4 regions of the Paenibacillus sp. 8b26 genome follow, and region 4 is predicted to be linked to each of the others. Evidence: riboswitches for the same ligand, from Rfam matches in the RefSeq annotation. Region 4 holds a riboswitch; each other region holds the start of a gene.
The links. Region 4 has a riboswitch for thiamine pyrophosphate ahead of tenA (thiaminase II). Riboswitches for the same ligand answer to the same signal wherever they lie in the genome.
Positions count from the first base shown of each region.

Region 1 (3,261 bases), 1.3 Mb from region 4:
TTTGCCAATCGTTAACATGATTAACCGCCTCCCACAAAATGTACAATTTCCAAGCTATCTCCATCCTTCAGTACCGCTTCATCATGATCTTCACGAGTCAATATGTGACGATTCAGCTCCACCACTACAGTTTTTACTTTCAAATCCAGCTCTTTCAGCAGTTGATCCACATGAATGATCCGATTAGAAAAGGTCATGTTCTGACCGTTAATCGTCAGCTTCATTTGCTCGCCTCCTTTATACGTTCAGGAGAAAAGCTGCTTATTCCAAGCTCAGCCACACCAGCCCCTTTTAACAGCGCTGCAATCGCACGCCCGGTAGCTTCGCTCAGCAGCACACCATTCCGGTAGTGTCCGACCGCAGTATATACTCCGTCCACGCCGGGAACAGATCCAATACAAGGACGCCCCGCCGCTGCCTGCGGACGCAAGCCCGCCCAAGTGCGTATAAAAGAAGCTTCACGGACGCGAGGCAGCCAGGCAGAAGCACGGGCCAGCAGCCCCTCCAGGCTTCCAATGGTGACTTCTTTGTCATACAGATGTGGCAGACTCGTCGCCCCAATCCAAAGCTCGTTATTCCGCTTGGGCACCAGGTAAATATCATCGGCGTAAATGGTATATTCCAATGGATGATCCTTCAAGGAGACTGCAACAGCCTCACCCTTGACCGGATTAAGCGGATATTCAAAACCAACCTGCTCCAGCAGTCTCATACTATCCAAGCCTCCAGCAATAATGACCTGTTCGCAGGAAAAAAAACCACTGTCTGTTTGTACGCCACAAACTCGCCCATTCTGTACTACGAGTTGCTCCGCCTGTGTACCAGAGCATATTGTTGCTCCCAGTACGACAGCTGCCCCCGTATAAGCACGACAAAGCTGGGCAGGAGAAATTTGCGTCTCCTTTGATCGGTATATAGCTCCGATCACTTGACCATCCAAACCTGGAATTCGGCGGGCCAATTCTCTGGAATCCCACCACACAGGATGATCAATCTCTTGCGCAATAGCCGCATTCCAGCGTTTTTGCCCCTCTGCTTCCGAACGGAAGGGAGTCACAAATCCTTCTGTCCGGAATTCCACCGCAACACCGGACAAACGCTCCAGGTCATGAACCAGCTCGGGAAATGCATCCCGGCTTGTGCGAGCGAACTGTGCCAACTCCGGGTCGGTGAATTCTTCACTCTCTGCTGCCAGCATCCCGACCGCAGCCCCTGAGGCTCCCTCGCCCGGAATGAATCGTTCCACCAATATCGTACTGCGACCCTCCTTGGCCATATGATAAGCAATGGAGCTACCGATGACACCTCCACCAATCACCAAGCATTCAGCGTGTCCAATAGCTTGTGCCTCTGTTTTTATCTCTGGCATATGTTCCATCTCTCCTCTCCACTATCGATTCTGCTTGCAGCGATCTCCTACTTTCGTTTCGCCACTACAGGCTGTGCACTACCCGATCCGCCATTCGCTTGTACGCCATCGCAGCCGCAACGGGGGACTCAGCCTCCCAGATGCCGGACATCACCGCAATTCCGCTTGCACCCGCAGTATACAGCTCGTGAATATGGCGTGGTTGTATGCCGCCTAGAGCAATTACAGGGATGCTCAGCAGCCTGCATATGCGCTCAATCTGTACTATACCTCGCGGAGTGACCCCCGGCTTGCAGTGAGTCTCATACACATGACCATAGAGTACATAATCCGCTCCTGCCCGTTCGGCAGCCTGTGCCTCTTCCAAAGAATGCACCGACACCCCGTAGCGCGTGCCCTCTGGAAGTATACTTTTGACATCCCCAACAGGTAATCCGTTAGCTGGTAGCTGGATAGCTCCAACGGAGGTAAGCAAGGCAACATCCACTCGGTCATTTACTGCAATTTGCTGTAAAGGAACTCCCAGATTTGCCATACTGCGGGTCAATGCAAGGAGTTCAGATGCGCCCTTCTGCTTCAACCGCACGTGTACATAATGAACATACGGATGAATAGCAGCAGCCACTTGGGCAGTATGTGCATGTGCATCGGAATCGCCTTCCATCGTAATTACGTGCAATTCGATCTCATTCTCACCTCACAATAGACTAAATGGTTGTAAGCTGACCCTGTATCTTTACAGTCTCATATCGTGCTATACGGTATGGACTAGCCACGTTTACCAGCAAAAAAATGAAGGGGTACGATATATGAATACGAACATATGAACACGAACGAAAACGCAAAAAAACCACTTCCCAAAGGAAGTGGTTTAACGTACGTCCAATAACCGAACGGACCATCATATCCGTATACGTATATCGTCCCACGAACAAACAAAGTAATGATTTTCGTTACCTCGTTTGTACGGCGCTCACTTCCCTACGCTGGCATAACCCAGATCAGGTGCAAAGGGTCCGAAATCCGTTTATTCCGTCTCAGCCGCATGGGCGGCTCCCCTAGTGTAACTATTTTATTGTATCAGCTAAAGATAGCTTAGCATATTTTCCTAATCCTGCAAACCCCGCTTCTTGTGAAGCTTGGTACAGAACTCGATATTTAGTTGACTTTACTTGACCATTCTTCCACATTCCACGTTTTGGTTACCCAATCCTCGTAAAAGTCCGGTTCGTGAGATACGAGCAATACCGTTCCTTTGTATTCCTTCAAGGCACGTTTCAGCTCATCCTTCGCTTTGATGTCCAAGTGATTAGTAGGCTCATCGAAAAGCACCCAGTTGCTTTCCCGCATTAGCAGTTTGCATAGGCGGACTTTGGCCTGCTCACCACCACTGAGCGCGGATAGCGGACGGGTGATATGCTCATTTTTCAAACCGCAACGCGCCAAATGCGCCCGTACCTCATGCTGGTTCAAGTGCGGGAATTCATTCCACACATCCTCAATCGGTGTAACTTTCTCTGCGCGTACTTCTTGCTCAAAATAAGCTGACTGCAAGAAATCCCCTTGATAGGTCTTGCCGCTGATCGGCGGAATTTTTCCCAGAATAGTTTTGAGCAATGTCGATTTACCGACACCATTGTAGCCCACAATCGCAATTTTATCGCCACGTTCAATCGTCATGGACATTTTAGGCAACAGGGCATGGGTGTAGCCAATTTCAAAATCAATACCCTCAAATACCGTTTTCCCGCTCGCACGTGCTTCCTTAAATTGGAATGTTGGCTTAGCCGCTTCTTCCGGTTTATCGATGCGCTCGATTCGATCAAGCTGCTTCTCACGACTCTTCGCCCGACCCGACGTAGAGGCGCGAGCCTTATTGCGTTGAATGAAAT
Region 1 covers NZ_CP192445.1:5,950,272-5,953,532, reverse strand. Annotated here, with positions in the region: gene ACQ4MX_RS27635 (thiazole synthase) at 1-18, opposite strand, end outside; gene thiS (sulfur carrier protein ThiS) at 21-224, opposite strand; gene thiO (glycine oxidase ThiO) at 221-1,369, opposite strand; gene ACQ4MX_RS27620 (thiamine phosphate synthase) at 1,434-2,048, opposite strand; TPP riboswitch at 2,331-2,439, opposite strand; gene abc-f (ribosomal protection-like ABC-F family protein) at 2,528-3,261, opposite strand, start outside.
Region 1: linked by a shared signal. The riboswitch ahead of ACQ4MX_RS27620 (thiamine phosphate synthase) and the one ahead of tenA (thiaminase II) in region 4 are both predicted to bind thiamine pyrophosphate.

Region 2 (3,261 bases), 1.9 Mb from region 4:
TTTTGCTTCTGGCCATATAATCACCCAGTGGATTGCCCTGCAATAAGTCGCCGTTATCGAACAACAGGCTGTTTCTCGTTTCACTGCGCGCCTGCTGGATCAGTCCGGCTGTGCTAATCAAGCCATATTCGTTCGTTTCCTTGTCCGCATAGTAATCGTAGTTCATCAAGGCCGCATGAATATCCGTTGTTTCCATGATCCGCAAATTCACTGTAGCGCTATCCTTGGATTCGCTGGCAGCCCAAGACGGAGCGGCTGAAAGCACCAGCATACTACAGGCTACGACGGCTGCTGTAAACCCTTTAAACCATTTTTTATGAAATAACAAAATATATCCCTCCTCATTAAGGTGTAGGCCTCATACACATACTTTTGCACATATATGTAAGTTTAGAACCCACCATTCCTATTTTAATCCAACGCGGGACAAAAGAGTAGTCATTTACCCTATTTATTTATGAAAAAATAATTAATTTTCCGAGAACTTAAAAACCAGCAAACCTCCCAAAAAACTCGGAGAATTGCTGGTTTTCTCATACTCTATCCGTTTCTATTTTTCCCACACCTGACGTCCGGTTTGCTTGCCCACATACTCAATTCGAGTAGGATTTACATCCAGAATGACATAATCAGGGTCATCCGGGCCGGAAAACCATTCCTTCAACGAATCATTCCACACTTGTTTGCGCAGTCCCTCGTCAGCCGTTACACGGACAGTCGCCTCAACCTCTACGACTTCCTTTGTACCGCCAACCTCATAGCCCAGCAGCAGATAAGCGTTTGGGTTGTCCTTGAGCTCCTCCACCTTATGTGTTTTGCGATCTGTCGCCAGATGGATGTTAAACCCTTCGTTAAAAAGAGCCATATAGCGTACCTTCGGCTTGCCGCCTTCTACTGTACCCAACGAGCAAAATTTGTTGTTATCCAAAGCCTTTACAATGGCTTGTTCCAGTTGGCTGCGATCCAATGTTTCCGTTTTACCCACGGTACAACAACTCCTTTTCGCAAATTAGAATTCCTGTGAATTGGTTTCCGACAAGATCATGGTCATTTTCAGAACAAAGCTCACAGTAAAAGTGTACCCTGTCGTTTGGCAAATGAACCGCCACTTCTTCCTATATGCTGGACAGACCCGCCTTCTAGGCATATAATCGTCGTAGTAAACCCGAATGAATAACCCATTCGACTATACAATGCCAGGGGTGCTGGAATCGGCCGGCTGAGAGTGTGTCCCAAGACACTGACCCTTACAACCTGATCTGGGTAATGCCAGCGTAGGAATGCTTAAGCAAGATGCGCCTTTTCTTTGACCAGGCCCATCCCTTACTTTGGTATATACATGCGCAAGCGTCCCGGAACATCGGGGCGCTTTTTTTGTTGAAGATGATGTTGTTGGAACAGATAGCGTCCGGCAGAAGTTATTTTTGTGAAATGGGAAACATAAGCTGTCTGATCCGACGGATTACGGGTAATAAAGGAGAGAACACAACGATGAAGCGCATGAAAATGTTAAGCCTTGGGCTGATCAGCCTGTGGTTAATGGCCCTGACCCTGACCGCCTGCGGCGGAAGCTCCCTCTCTGCCCCACAAGGCGAGACTCCTGCCGCCAACACCCAAACATCCTCCCCGACAAAGGGACTCAAGGACGTTAAAGTCGTGCTCGACTGGACGCCAAATACGAATCATACGGGCCTCTATGTCGCCAAGGACAAAGGATTTTACGAAAAAGCAGGCTTGAATGTCCAAATCGTTCAACCCGGCTCAGGCGGAGCCGATCAAATGGTTGCTTCCAATGCTGTACCTTTTGGTATCAGCTATCAGGAGGGCGTCACACAAGCTCGTACGCAAGGGGTACCGCTCGTATCCATCGCTGCGGTCATTCAGCATAATACATCAGGCTTCGCAGCCCCGGTTGACCGCGGGATTAAGAGTCCTAAGGATTTTGAAGGTAAAACCTACGGCGGCTGGGGTTCGCCCGTAGAAGAAGCGGTCATGAAATCCATTATGGATGCAGACAAAGGCGACGTAAGCAAGGTGAAGATCATCAACATGGGCAATGCCGATTATTTTACAGCCGTGAAGCGGGATATCGACTTTGCCTGGATTTTCTACGCATGGACCGGGATTGAAGCCCAACTACGGGGTGAGCCACTGGATATGCTGTATGTAAAAGATTATTCCAAAAGTCTGGATTACTATACACCTGTCATCGTGAGCAACGAACAGACGATTAAAAATGATCCTGAGCTGGTCAAGTCCTTCATGGACGCAACCGCTCAAGGCTATGAATATACCATCGCTCACCCGGAAGAAGCCGCAGATATCTTGATTAAAGCGGTTCCGGAGCTGGATAAAAAGCTGGTGCTCGCCAGCCAAAAATGGCTAAGCCCACGTTATCAGGACGATGCCACCCAATGGGGCGTACAAAAAGCGGAGATATGGAAAAACTACTCCGACTGGATGTACGAGCGCAAGCTGCTCAGCAAACCCTTGGAAGTCGATAAAGCCTTCACCAACGACTTCCTGCCCAAGCGTTAATCATTTTGTCAAAACGCTAAATTACCAAATAAATAAAGTCGAACTAGGGACGTGCACCAAGCGCCACTACGCGGACGGATGGTGCTTCCCATCGTTGTTGTACCCAGACTTCTTTTATAAATATCCAGAGGTGAAATCCGGGCAAGGTGATGCTTCCGAAGCGAGCTTTCCTATGGAAAGCTTTTAAAGCGAACGCTAACGCTTCTACAGCACCATTCCGCCCACTTCGTTCTCGTTCCACTTGGTTTGTTTTTTAGTTTCGTCTTATTCTAAGCGCTAAGTAGGTGCGCTTGTGTGTAAAAAATGCCACACAAACCACTTTAAAAATAAGGTGCTTTTAAGGCGGTTGCAGCGTAGCGTTACATTTGAATCTGAAGAAGCGAAGCGCTCGCCTTTGCCGTGGGATTCTTACCTTTTAAATTATTCAAAGAATCCCACGGCAACAGCGATCGTAAGATCAAATGAAACGCGGAGCGGTCTCACCCGCCTTAAACCAATTTATTTTCCTAAAACTTAAACAATAAAGGACAGGTGAATTCACATGGCTAACACACTGCTCAGTATTCAAGTGATTCCTAAAACCCCCAATAACGAGGACTCTTATGCATATGTAGATAAAGCGATTGAAGTTATTCAGCGCTCCGGTGTCAAACATCAGGTGAACCCATTGGACACGACCATGGAAGGTGAGCTGGATGAGCTGCTGAAAGTGGTTAAGGACAT
Region 2 covers NZ_CP192445.1:2,732,541-2,735,801, forward strand. Annotated here, with positions in the region: gene ACQ4MX_RS12550 (bifunctional 2',3'-cyclic-nucleotide 2'-phosphodiesterase/3'-nucleotidase) at 1-328, opposite strand, end outside; gene ACQ4MX_RS12555 (pyridoxamine 5'-phosphate oxidase family protein) at 551-985, opposite strand; TPP riboswitch at 1,189-1,298, shown strand; gene ACQ4MX_RS12560 (ABC transporter substrate-binding protein) at 1,492-2,538, shown strand; gene ACQ4MX_RS12565 (MTH1187 family thiamine-binding protein) at 3,080-3,261, shown strand, end outside.
Region 2: linked by a shared signal. The riboswitch ahead of ACQ4MX_RS12560 (ABC transporter substrate-binding protein) and the one ahead of tenA (thiaminase II) in region 4 are both predicted to bind thiamine pyrophosphate.

Region 3 (3,261 bases), 2.3 Mb from region 4:
CGCGACGGTTGGATTCGTCAGTACCCATGCGATATAGGCGTGCAGGGCAATAAAGCAAAACAACAGAAAAAATACGACCGACAGCAGCAAGGCAATGACAACATGCTTGAACCGCAGCAGCCGGGGATTGATCAGTGGGGTGGACGGCTCCTGGACAGCATGCTGTAGCTGAGAGCTGCGCTGGGATGTCGAAATCATGTAAGAGCCTCCTTTATATAAAAATGAACTTCGTTTCATAGAATTCTAGGTACAATTCCACTTGAAAATGATAGTTTATGTCCGTATGGATACCTATTATCGTATGATGCGTATTATCCAAAGTCAACGTCTGAACCGGAAAAGTAAAAATGATGCAAAGAATTGTCGATGTTTGTTCTCGTTCTGTAATATGGCTGTCACAAAAACATTGGTTTACAGTAGCCGCGACTATTCTATATAATTTATGTAACCATGTTTCATGGTGTGAAACGAATATGGAGCAAAGAGGAGCGGTTCACAATGGAAGACCGTAAATTAACCGTTCGCGCCGTGGAGCGTGCGCTTGATATATTGATGTGTTTTACCGGAGATTCCGATCTGGGCCTGACAGAGATTGCTTCCAAAATTGGTTTACATAAAAGTACCGTCCATCGCCTGCTGACCACGTTGGAGGATCGGGGTTTTGTCGTTCGGAATGCGGCAACGGAAAAATATCGGCTCGGCATCCGGATATGGGAGCTGTCCACCCATCTGTCGCAAAGCGACGAGCCGGCGATACTGTTACAGCCAGCGATGGAAGGATTGCGTGACCGTCTGGGCGAAACGGTCAGCTTATACCTGCGCGATGGTGGCATGCGTATCCGCATTCAGGCCGTGCAGAGCAATCAGGCGATCCGTCGCGTTGCGCCAGTGGGTGCGCGCATGCCGCTGGCTGTAGGAGCCTCCAGCAAGGTATTGGCGGCCTTTATGCCGCCGCAGGAGCTGGAAGCACTTCTAACCGGGGATGAATGGCCGCCCTCGGTAGACCCGGAGGTCTATAAGGCTCAATTGCAGGATATTCGTGAGAAGGGCTACGCGACCAGCTATGAGGAGCGGGAGCCGGGTGCTGCTGCTGTGGCTACGCCTATCGTGAATCGGAAGGGACAGGTCGCTGCGGCCTTGTCTGTATCCGGCCCGGTCAGCCGATTAGCGCCCGAGACGCTGCATGATTTTGCACCGATTTTGATCGAGGCGGCAAAGGAAATGGGGCTTATGCTTCCGTAGCAAGGATTGAGAGGAACGGGGCAATCTAAGTGAATGATGCAGGAGATCTTGGGAAAAGGGACCAGAGAAGGGTTGCCAAAGCCGTAAATTTGAAGTAATCTGATGGGGATGGCGGTTGTCAATTATAGCCGCCTCATGCGAATAGAATTATCACAGTTACTGGGGGAGCCTGTAATACCGGGCTGAGATGGAATTGCATTAGATTCCGGACCCTTTGCACCTGATCTGGATCATACCAGCGTAGGGAAGTAATCGGCCATTGAAATGTATACGTAGCCGCTGTCTATGGCAATGCATCGGAGTATGATTCCGCGTGCGTAGCCGTCTGCATAGCTGTTTCGTTAGATTAGCCGGTTCCCTGGGGAACCGGCTTTTTTGCATAGATAGCCAGCCTGGGGATGGTTCCGGATCGGTGTGTCATTTCATCGAAACGGGAGGAATGGACAATGAAACCGACAGAAACAGAAGGAACAGCAGGGAACGCAGTGGATGAACAGACAGGAGGAGTGAAGCCCTTTCCGGGGAGCCGCAAGGTATATATTCAAGGCTCGCGGCCGGACATTGCCGTACCAGAGCGTGAAATCGCCCTGCATCCCACACATACGCCGCAGGGCACGGAGCATCATGAGCCGTTGCGTGTGTATGATACGAGCGGTCCCATGACCGATGAAGCCTATCAGGTTGATATCCGTAAGGGCTTGCCTCCATTACGGCGAGCCTGGGCACTGGAACGGGGTGATGTGGAGGTTTACGAGGGGCGCGCCGTCAAGCCGGAGGATAACGGGTTGAAGCCCGGCTCCAAACGGGAGACGGCTGAATTTCCCGGCGTCACCAGCCTTCCGCTCCGTGCGCGGCAAGGGCGTAGTGTAACGCAAATGCATTATGCGCGGCAAGGGATCATTACGCCCGAAATGGAATTTGCGGCCATCCGCGAAGGGGTGGAGCCTGAGTTTGTGCGGCAGGAGTTGGCGGCAGGACGAGCTATTTTGCCTTCAAATATCAATCACCCGGAAAGTGAGCCGATGGTGATTGGTCGTCATTTTCACGTGAAGATTAATGCGAACATTGGTAATTCTGCGGTTACGTCCTCCATCGAGGAGGAAGTGGAGAAAATGACCTGGGCTGTACGCTGGGGCTCGGATACGGTCATGGACCTGTCCACAGGCCGTAACATCCATACGACGCGTGAATGGATCATCCGTAACTCCCCTGTGCCGATTGGGACTGTACCGCTGTATCAGGCGCTTGAAAAGGTGAACGGCGAAGCAGAGGCGCTAACATGGGAGATGTATCGTGATACGCTGATTGAGCAGGCGGAGCAGGGCGTGGACTATTTCACCATTCATGCGGGCGTGCTGCTGCGGTATATTCCGATGACGGCAAGCAGAATGACGGGAATTGTGTCCCGTGGAGGGTCGATCATGGCGGCTTGGTGTCTTGCGCACCATCGGGAGAACTTTTTGTACACGCATTTTGAAGAAATATGCGAAATTATGAAAGCCTACGATGTGGCCTTTTCCCTCGGAGACGGTCTGCGTCCAGGCAGTATCTATGATGCGAATGATGAAGCACAGTTTGCTGAGCTGGATACGTTGGGCGAGTTAACGCAAATTGCCTGGAAGCATGATGTTCAGGTTATGATTGAAGGGCCGGGACATGTCCCGATGCACAAAATTAAGGAGAATGTGGACCTACAAATGGAGATTTGCAAGGAAGCTCCCTTTTATACACTGGGACCGCTCACGACGGATATTGCACCTGGCTATGATCATATTACCTCGGCGATCGGGGCAGCGATGATTGGTTGGTTCGGGACGTCCATGCTGTGCTATGTTACGCCGAAGGAGCATTTGGGTCTGCCAAACAAGGATGACGTTCGTGAAGGTGTTATTACGTACAAAATTGCGGCACATGCTGCCGATCTGGCGAAAGGCCATCCACGGGCGCAGCAGCGGGACGATGCTTTGTCCAAGGCACGCTTTGAATTCCGCTGGCGTGACCAGTTCAATCTTTCGCTCG
Region 3 covers NZ_CP192445.1:2,323,245-2,326,505, reverse strand. Annotated here, with positions in the region: gene ACQ4MX_RS10505 (alpha/beta hydrolase) at 1-198, opposite strand, end outside; gene ACQ4MX_RS10500 (IclR family transcriptional regulator) at 499-1,242, shown strand; TPP riboswitch at 1,394-1,506, shown strand; gene thiC (phosphomethylpyrimidine synthase ThiC) at 1,689-3,261, shown strand, end outside.
Region 3: linked by a shared signal. The riboswitch ahead of thiC (phosphomethylpyrimidine synthase ThiC) and the one ahead of tenA (thiaminase II) in region 4 are both predicted to bind thiamine pyrophosphate.

Region 4 (3,261 bases):
TCTGTACGGTAACGGCCGTAATCGCCGACATGCCGTATACGCCAAGCTCCTGGAAGGTTTTGAGATCGGCCTGAATCCCGGCCCCGCCACCGCTGTCCGAACCGGCAATCGTCAGTGCTCTGGGTACAAGAACGTCTGTCATCGCGTACCACCTGCTGTCGTTGTTCCGCTTTCACGAACTGATACATGCCCCATCAGCGAGCCCGTATGCAGTTGAGCTAGCTCGTCGAGAAAGGCAATTTGGAAGCTGCCGGGTCCCAGGTCTGCTGTGCGTGCGGCGGCCCGGGAAGCCGCTGCACTGTAAAATGCCAAGCCTGCTGTCCCTGCGAGCAGCAGATTAGATTCAACGGCGGCAAAAGCGCCCAACACAGAGGTCAGCAGGCAGCCTGCTCCGGTTACCTTCGTAAGCAGCGCGTCTCCGCCGCAAATCATTCGTGCACTAGATCCATCGGTGATGACGTCCTCTTTTCCAGTGATGACAACGATGGTACTGAGTGCCCGCGCAGCTCGAATTGCCAGATCGACATGATTGCTGCTCGGGCTGTCACCAGCATCTACGCCTTTAATTTCATGGGCTTCCCCGATAAGATGTGCGACTTCGGCCGCATTGCCCCGTACCAGTGAGATTTTGACTTCACTCAGGATTCGCAATGCCGACTCAGTTCTAAAGTGAGTTGCTCCCGCACCGACCGGATCTAGCAGAACCGGAACGCCATGTTCATTCGCCGATTGTCCGGCAGTGATCATGGCATCGACCAGTTCGCGGTTCAGCGTACCGATGTTTAAAACGACGGCACCTGCTATTTTTGCCATATCCGCAACTTCCTCGGGTGCATAAGCCATCACCGGCGAAGCGCCCAGCGCATATAGGCCGTTAGCTGTAAAGTTGGTGACCACCACATTGGTCATATTGTGAACGAGGGGGTTGCTGCTGTGTACCTTTGTCAGAAGCTCCGAACAATCCTTTTCCCATGTACTCATATCGTTGACCCGACCGCAGCCTGCATCTGGACCGGCCATTCTTCCTGCTTATAAGCCATATCCCAGAACATATATTCCAGCTGGCAGCTCAGCATAAAATGCTCAATTATCCGTTCCCGCTCGGCAGCCGTTGCGCCTTCCGCCCAAGCATCCACACGTTCTCGAAACTTGGTTGTTAGATTTTCAGACTGGTAGAAGTTGATCCATTCATAGAACGGGTGGGACTCGTCCGGCCTTACCTCATCCAGCAGCCTGCGGCCAATCTCAAGATATGTCCACGGACACGGCAGCAGCACGGCCATGATCTCGCCAAGACTGCCCTCATGCGCGACCGTCAGCATGTGGCGGATATAATGGTGAGCGGACGGAGCAAGCGGATATCCCTGCAACTCTTCATAGGTCACACCTGCGACAGCGCAGAAATTTTGATGCGGATGAATCTCACTGTGGAGGATAAAAGAGATTTGTTCGTTAAATGCAGCTATGTCCTCCCGGCTCGTGCATTTGGAGATCGCAATGCCGTATATCCGCATGTAGGCGTTCAGATATTCAAAGTCCTGTTTTACATAGTGAATCAGCTGTTCTCTTGTCAAACTCCCTTCAGCAATACCTCTCACAAAGGGATGCTCAAAAATCGCTTGAAAAATGCCATCCGCCTGCCGACGGAGCTCTTGTGTAAAGCTCATTTCCCCACCTCCAACAAAATGAAGAGCAGGAAGTCCCGCAAGAATGCAATTCCGGAACAGCGCTAAAAAGCCGCCCCGAAAACTGGAGCGGCTTCATCATAGGTCCAATGCGCAAAAAAGCACGAGGGACCTTATATACGAAGGCTCCACTTTCCTACGCTAGTACGAACTAGATCAGGTTCAAAGGGTCCAAGATACGTTCTTGTCTCAGCCATAAGCGGCTCCCCTAGTGGACTTCCTATTCTTTTGACTATTACTGTACATTCGTTCATACGTTATGTCAAACCGTCATCCATTCGCTCTGCGGCAGTTTGTGCTTGACCTGGAGCCACTCTAGTGTTAATGGTCAGTTCTATCTACACGAAGGAATTTGCGGCAAGCTCCAATGTCTAATAGGAAATGATTCACACCAGCAGGGAAATCAGCACAGGCAGTGTAGCAAGAGAAATGACCGCACTAATGACAAAAGCAGAGGCCGTTTCCGATTCCAGACTTTCAAAACGTGTAGCAATCATGGCAGCGACAGCTGAGCCTGGGAAGGAAACGAGTAATACCGCCTTCACCGTATCGGCAGACGAAAGGCCGCACAGGTAGGCAATCAGCAGCATCAATAGAGGCTGTACAATCGTTTTTAACAGCGCGATGGCAATGGCGATTATGCTGAAACTGATGTTGCGCACGCCAATGGTCACACCGACCGCGAATAAAGCGGCCCCGGACGTAATATCGCCAATTTGATTGAACGATTTGTTCAGCAAATCCGGGGAGTGGAAGCCGAACAAGGTCAAAATAACACCAATAAGCGGCACCAGCGCCAGCGGTTCTCTTAAGCCGTGGAGAATGGAGTCCCAAACAAGCTTCCCGAGATGACCATTCCGCTCTTTGCCTGAGTTCCGGCTGGCGACGGTAGCTATAATGGTAGCCGCTGGATCAAGAACGGCATTGACTACGATCCCCGTAAGTGCAATCGGAATGGCTACAGCAGAGGAACCGTAGATGGCACCTAGTACCGGAATGCCCATAAAGGCAAATGTCGGCTGGGCCGAGTTCAAAGCAAACATGGATGCATCCTTTACCGATTGCTTCACCGCAAACCGACCCACCAGCAGGAGGACGACATAAAAGCCGACAATACCAATGAACAGAGCCAGCAAGAAAGGCCATTGCTCGATAAGGGATTTCCTGCTGGTGGTCGTAATGCCGATAAATAAATGCGCGGGCAGCGCAAATTTGGTAACCAGTGAATTTAGGGCTTTCGAGGAAGAGGCATCGAAGCTTTTGTAATGGCCTGCCAACCACCCTAAAATAATAACGAAGAAAATAGGCACCAAAATGTAAAAGATATGTCCGACACTCATGGATTTTTCCTCCTGAAAGCCCTATTAATGCGGGTGGTGTATTACGTTTTCCACTGCTTTTACCTTCGCATATTCCGGCTTCCACATCGCATCCCGAACGGCTTGCTCGATATCTGAAATGCGTGCCTGAGCCACCTGATCCTGAATCGCGGCTTTTCCTACTGCAACCGCAACAGCGTATGAAACATCCCGTAATTTTCGGATGTTGGGAAGCAATGCGCCTCCGGGTTGATCGG
Region 4 covers NZ_CP192445.1:4,626,063-4,629,323, forward strand. Annotated here, with positions in the region: gene thiD (bifunctional hydroxymethylpyrimidine kinase/phosphomethylpyrimidine kinase) at 1-142, opposite strand, end outside; gene thiM (hydroxyethylthiazole kinase) at 139-981, opposite strand; gene tenA (thiaminase II) at 978-1,667, opposite strand; TPP riboswitch at 1,802-1,905, opposite strand; gene ACQ4MX_RS21605 (AEC family transporter) at 2,072-3,025, opposite strand; gene ACQ4MX_RS21610 (NAD-dependent malic enzyme) at 3,050-3,261, opposite strand, start outside.